Regions from separate parts of the Kitasatospora sp. Ki12 genome, predicted to be linked through region 1. Evidence: riboswitches for the same ligand, from Rfam matches in the RefSeq annotation. Region 1 holds a riboswitch; the other holds the start of a gene.
What was found. A riboswitch is a leader RNA that binds a small molecule or an ion and turns the genes downstream of it on or off. The one in region 1 is predicted to bind S-adenosylmethionine.
Positions count from the first base shown of each region.

Region 2: another riboswitch for S-adenosylmethionine. It lies ahead of thrC (threonine synthase); the one in region 1 lies ahead of ACYP53_RS16935 (aminotransferase class V-fold PLP-dependent enzyme).

Region 1 covers NZ_BAAIHT010000001.1:3,825,135-3,828,353, forward strand. The annotation lists gene ACYP53_RS16925 (response regulator) at 62-487, shown strand; gene trpD (anthranilate phosphoribosyltransferase) at 607-1,683, shown strand; SAM riboswitch class IV at 1,930-2,048, shown strand; gene ACYP53_RS16935 (aminotransferase class V-fold PLP-dependent enzyme) at 2,099-3,219, shown strand, end outside.
Region 2 covers NZ_BAAIHT010000001.1:1,558,161-1,561,379, forward strand. The annotation lists gene thrC (threonine synthase) at 14-1,294, opposite strand; SAM riboswitch class I at 1,311-1,445, opposite strand; gene ACYP53_RS06705 (glucosyl-3-phosphoglycerate synthase) at 1,593-2,618, shown strand; gene ACYP53_RS06710 (alpha,alpha-trehalose-phosphate synthase (UDP-forming)) at 2,677-3,219, shown strand, end outside.

The DNA.
Region 1 (3,219 bases):
TCGGGAGTAGCATCCGGATCAGGCGAACGTGGTCCGGATCACACTTGAGGGAGCAGGGTCCATGGCGTACACGACCGATGAGACGCTCACCGTCCTCGTCTACAGCGACGACCGCAACACCCGCGAGCAGGTGCTGACGGCGCTCGGCCGTCGGCCCGCCGAGGATCTTCCGGAGCTGTCCTACCTGGAGTGCGCGACCACCCCCGCGGTGCTCAAGGCGCTGGAGAAGGGCGGCGTGGACCTCTGCGTGCTGGACGGCGAGGCCGTCCCGGCCGGCGGGCTGGGGCTCGGGCGTCAGCTGAAGGACGAGATCTACGGCTGCCCGCCGGTGCTGGTGCTGATCGGCCGGCCGCAGGACTCCTGGCTCGCCGCCTGGAGCAGGGCCGATGCCGCGATCTCCCACCCGGTGGACCCGGTGGCGCTGGCCGAGGCGGTCGCCACCCTGCTCCGGGCCCGGCTGGCGAAGCGGGCGCCGGCCACTCGTTGACCTGCGTTATTTCAGTAGGAGAGAAGACGGGGCCGTAGGCACCCGCCGCTCGATAGGCTGGCTCCATCCGTACGGACGTCCCCCGGGAGCGGGGGAACCGACAACAGCTGGAGTCAGCCATGGTGAACGTGAACCCTGCGAACGGCGGTAGCGACCCCGCGCAGGTGGTCCGCTCCTGGCCGGACCTCCTGACGGCGCTGTTGAAGGGGGAGGACCTCGACCGCTCGTCCACCGCGTGGGCGATGGACCGGATCATGAGCGGCGAGGCGTCCCCCGCGCAGGTGGCCGGGTTCATGATCGCGCTGCGGGCCAAGGGCGAGACGGTCGACGAGGTCACCGGTCTGGTGGACGCGATGTACGCGCACGCCGAGCCGCTGCACATCCCCGGCCCGGCGGTGGACATCGTCGGCACCGGCGGGGACCGGGCGAAGACCGTCAACATCTCCACGATGTCGGCGATCGTCGCCGCGGCGGCCGGCGCCAAGGTGGTCAAGCACGGCAACCGGGCCGCCTCCTCGTCCAGCGGGTCCTCCGACGTGCTGGAGAAGCTCGGCATCGCACTGGACCTGTCCGCCCGGCGGGTCGCCGAGGTGGCCGAGGAGGTCGGGCTCACCTTCTGCTTCGCGGCGAAGTTCCACCCCTCGATGCGGCACGCGGCCACCGCCCGGCGTGACCTCGGGGTGCCGACCGCGTTCAACCTCCTCGGCCCGCTGACCAACCCGGCCAAGGTCACCTCCCACGCCGTCGGCTGCTTCGACACCCGGCTCGCCGGGCTGATCGCCGGCGTCCTCGCCCGGCGCGGCTCGACCGCGCTGGTCTTCCGCGGCGACGACGGACTGGACGAGCTGACCACCGCCACCACCTCGCGGGTGTGGGTGGTGCGCGACGGGGTGGTCACCGAGACCTCCTTCGACCCGCGGGACGTCGGCATCGAGCTGGTCGGCATCGAGGCGCTGCGCGGCGGGGACCCGGCGTACAACGCCGAGGTCGCGCGCCGTCTGCTGGCGGGGGAGCGCGGGCCGGTGCGGGACGCCGTCCTGCTGAACACGGCGGCGGCGCTGGTCGCGCTCGACCTGGGCGAGGCACCGCTGGCGGAGCAGCTCGCGGCGGGCATGGTGCGGGCCGCGGAGGCCATCGACTCGGGCGCCGCGCAGGAGCTGTTGCGCCGCTGGTCGGACGCCACCACCCGCGGCTGAGACGGCAGTCGGGAGCCCGTACCGGTACGCCGGTGCGGGCTTCCGTGCTCTGAGCCGAAGGGGCCGCCCCGAGCCGAAGGGGCGCGCCGGTGCCGAAAGTTGAGGAGCGACAAGCGAGGGACGAGCGCCGGAGCGACGAGCGTCGGCGCCGGGTCGGAGCGCCCCGGAGGCGAGCGGGCGAAGGCGCCGTCCGGATGGTGGATGCCTGTTTGACCACCCGGCGGACGCGACCTAGAGTCTTCGGCAGGTCATGAGTGACAGCGCAAAGCCCCAGCTCGCTGTCCGGCAACCCTCCGTCCGTGGCGGGGTGCCCTGGGTGAGGACCGGGTCGTCACGGCATGCCGTCCGTGCGACAAGCGCGGACGCCCGACGACTGACACTCCCGGGGTCCCAGACCTCGAAGGAGTGCATCCTCATGTCGACTTCCGCCCACCCGTCTCCCGCCGCCACCCTTCTTTCGGCGCGCTCCGCGCGACCCCTCCCGGGCACCCCGCTCGCCGTCCTCGGTGCCGACGTCCAGGTCCCGCTCGTCAACGGTGAGAAGGTCGGCTACGCGGCGCTCGACTACGCGGCCAGTTCGCCCGCGCTGCAGCGGGTGTGGGACGACGTCGCCGCCTACGCCCCGTACTACGGCAGCGTGCACCGCGGTGCCGGGTACCTCTCGCAGCTCTCCACCGACCTGTTCGAGCAGAGCCGCCGCACCGTCGGCGAGTTCCTCGACCTGCGCGAGGGCGACCAGGTGGTCTTCACCCGGGCCACCACCGACTCGCTCAACCTGCTGGCCTCCGCCGTCCCGGCCGGCACCCGGGTGTTCGCCTTCGAGACCGAGCACCACGCCTCGCTGCTGCCCTGGGCGCACGCCGGACTGGCCGTCACCTACCTGCGCGCGCCGCGTTCGCGGGCCGAGGCGGTGGCCGCCCTGGACGCGGCGCTCGCCGGGGCGCCCGAGGGCCCGAAGCTGCTGTGCGTCACCGGCGCCTCCAACGTGACCGGCGAGCTCTGGCCGGTGGCCGAGCTGACCGCGACCGCGCACCGGCACGGCGCCCGGGTGGTCCTGGACGCCGCCCAGCTGGCCCCGCACCACCGGGTCTCGGTGCGCGAACTGGACGTCGACTGGATCGCCTTCTCCGGCCACAAGATCTACGCGCCGTTCGGCGCCGGGGTGCTGGCCGGCCGGGCGGACTGGCTGGACGAGGCGGAACCGTACCTGGCCGGCGGCGGGGCGACCCGCACGGTGGCCCGGGAGACGGACGGCTCGGTGGCCGTGCAGTGGCACACCGGACCGGCCCGGCACGAGGCCGGTTCGCCGAACGTCATCGGCGCCTACGCGATCGCCTCCGCCTGCCGGGCGCTGGGCGAGGCGGGCTTCGACGCGCTGGAGGCCCGGGAACGGCAGCTGGTCGACCGGCTGACCGCGGGGCTGGCGGAGATCCCGCAGGTCAAGGTGCTCAACCTGTTCGGGGAGGGCTCGGCGCGGGTCGGCGTGCTGTCCTTCGTCGTCCGGGGCTGGAACAGCTCGCACTTCTCGGCCGCGCT
Region 2 (3,219 bases), 2.3 Mb from region 1:
GGGGCGGGGTGGTTCAGGCGGACACGAGGCCGGCGGCGCGGAAGGAGTCCAGCGTCGGGCGGATGACGGCGGTCATCCCGGCGTCGGAGACGGCGTCCAGGGTCTTCAGGCCGTCACCGGTGTTGATCGCGACGGTCTCCTTGGCCGGATCCAGCTGCCCGGTCTCGACCAGCTTCTTCAGCACGCCGACGGTCACCCCGCCCGCGGTCTCCGCGAAGATGCCCTCGGTCCGCGCCAGCAGCCGGATCGCCGCCACGACCTCCGCGTCCGTGACGTCCTCCACCGCGCCGCCGGTCCGACGGGCGATGTCCAGCACGTACGGGCCGTCGGCCGGGTTGCCGATCGCCAGCGACTTGGCGATGGTGTCCGGCTTGACCGGCTTGATCACGTCCCGGCCCGCCTTGAAGGCCGCCGACACCGGCGAGCAGCCCTCGGCCTGGGCGCCGAAGACCCGGTACGGCCGGTCCTCGACCAGGCCGAGCTTGATCAGCTCCTGCAGCCCCTTGTCGATCTTCGTCAGCTGCGAGCCCGAGGCGATCGGGATCACGATCTGCTCCGGCAGCCGCCAGCCGAGCTGCTCGCAGATCTCGTACGCCAGCGTCTTGGAGCCCTCGCCGTAGTACGGCCGAAGGTTGACGTTGACGAAGCCCCAGCCCTCGCCGGCCGGGTCCCCGATCAGCTCCGAGCAGAAGCGGTTCACGTCGTCGTAGTTGCCCTCGATGCCGACCAGCTCGCCGCCGTACACCCCGGCCATGACGACCTTGCCCTGCTCCAGGTCGTGCGGGATGAACACGCAGGACCGGAACCCGGCCCGGGCGGCCGCCGCGCCCACCGCGCCGGCCAGGTTGCCGGTGGAGGAGCAGGAGAGCGTCGTGTAGCCGAAGGCCCGGGCGGCCTCGATCGCGCAGGCCACCACCCGGTCCTTGAAGGAGTGCGTCGGGTTCCCGGAGTCGTCCTTGATGTGCAGCTGGGCGGTGAAGCCGAGCTCCCGGCCCAGGTTGTCCGCCTTCACCAGCGGGGTCCAGCCCGGGTTCAGGTTGGGCTTGGAGGCGACGTCGGCCGGGACGGGCAGCAGCGGCGCGTAGCGCCAGACGGACGCCGGACCGGCCTCGATCCGCTTGCGCAACTCCTCGGCGCCCTCGCTGCCGAAGTCGTAGGCGATCTCCAGCGGGCCGAAGCACTCCAGGCACGCGAAGCTGGGACCGAGCGGGAAACGGGTGCCGCACTCCCGACAGGACAGGGCGGTGGCGGGGCCGAGGTCCACGGAAACAGGTGCGACGGTGTCGATAGCCATGATGGCGAGGCCTCTCTCCTCATCTTCCCCGTGGCACGGTCGCGCCACAGGCCGGAATTGGCACCTGTCCCGCCGGGGCCTGTGACGACAGCCGAGCGAGAAGGTTGCCGGGACGTCAACGGGCCGTTCCCTCAGTCCCTCTGGATGAGCTTGTGAAATTGTGGTGGCGCTCAACGGTGACCCCGGCGTGCGAAGGTCCGACCGCTGTACGAAGACTGTATCCGAAGGCGTCATTCCTGAACGGGACCGTCCGCCACGCGAGATGACCCGTCCCACCCGACCCGCCGAGGAGACTTCCGTGCCCGCCGAACCGACCCCCGAGCTCCTCCCGCAGGCGGCGTCCTGGCTACGCCGCCGGTCCTGGAGCGCGGCGGACCGGCCGGTCCGCACCCTTCTCGACGCCAAGGAACGCACCGGGCGCACGGTCAGCGTCGTCCTCCCCGCCCTGGACGAGGAGGCCACCGTCGGCGACATCGTCCGCACCGTCCGCCGCGAGCTGATGGAACGCCTCCCGCTCGTCGACGAACTCGTCGTGGTCGACTCCGGCTCCACCGACGCCACCGCCGCCGTCGCCGCCGAGGCCGGCGCCCGGGTCGAGCACCGCGACGCCATCCTGCCCCGGCTGCCCGCCGCCCCCGGCAAGGGCGAGGTGCTCTGGCGCTCGCTGCTGGTCACCCGCGGCGACATCGTCTGCTTCGTGGACGCCGACCTGCGCGAGTTCGACCCGGCCTTCGTCTCCGGGATCGTCGGCCCACTGCTGACCGACGAGTCCATCCAGCTGGTCAAGGCCATGTACGACCGCCCCCTCGAGACGGACAGCGGCGTCATCGTCCCGGCCGGCGGCGGCCGCGTCACCGAACTCGTCGCCCGCCCCCTCCTCAACCTCCACTGGCCGGAACTCGCCGGTTTCGTCCAACCCCTCGGCGGCGAGTACGCGGCCCGCCGCTCCCTGCTCGAACGGCTGCCCTTCCCCACCGGCTACGGCGTCGAACTCGGCCTGCTGGTCGACGCCCTGGAGCTGGTCGGCCTGGACGCCCTGGCCCAGGTGGACGTCGGCGTCCGGCACCACCGCCACCAGGACGGCCAGGCCCTCGGCCGGATGGCCGCCACCATCTACCGCACCGCTCTCGAACGCCTCGACCGGGCCCACCGGCTCAAGGCCTCCGCCGACCTGGTCCGCCCGCACCTCACCCAGTTCACCCGCGACCCGGAGCCCCGGCCCACCGACGGCGGGACCCCGATCTTCACCCCCCGCACCTACGACATCACCGCCCTGGAACGCCCCCCGATGCACACCGTCCCCGAGTACGCCACCCGACATTGACGGGTTCACGGCCCCGTCGACGGGTTTGCCACGCCGGGCCCCCGGCAACATCCCAACCATGGGCGATCTCACGACCGAACGTTCGAGTGCGACCGGCACCGCCCCCGTCCTGGTGGCGTCCAACCGGGGACCGGTGTCGTTCAGCACCGCCGACGACGGCACGCTGACCCTGCGGCGCGGCGGCGGGGGCCTGGTCTCCGGGCTCTCCGCGATCGACGACCCGAACGCCGTCTGGGTCTGCGCCGCCCTCGGCGACGCGGACCGCAGAGCCGCCGCGGAAGCGCCGAACGGCCGCCTCGACCTGGCCGGCCACGACGTCGGCGGACAGGCCGTCCGGATGCTGGACATCGACCCCGAGACCTTCACCCGCGCCTACAACGGCGTCGCCAACTCCACCCTCTGGTTCGTCCACCACCTGCTCTACGCGACCCCCACCGCACCCGCCTTCGACGCCGACTTCCGCACCGAATGGGCCGCCTACCAGGCCTACAACGAAGCCTTCGCGAACGCCCTGGCCGCCGAAGCCGCCCCGAACGCCGCCGTCCTCGTCCAGGACTACCACCTGTCCCTCACCCCGGCCCTCCTCCGCGAAGCCCGCCCC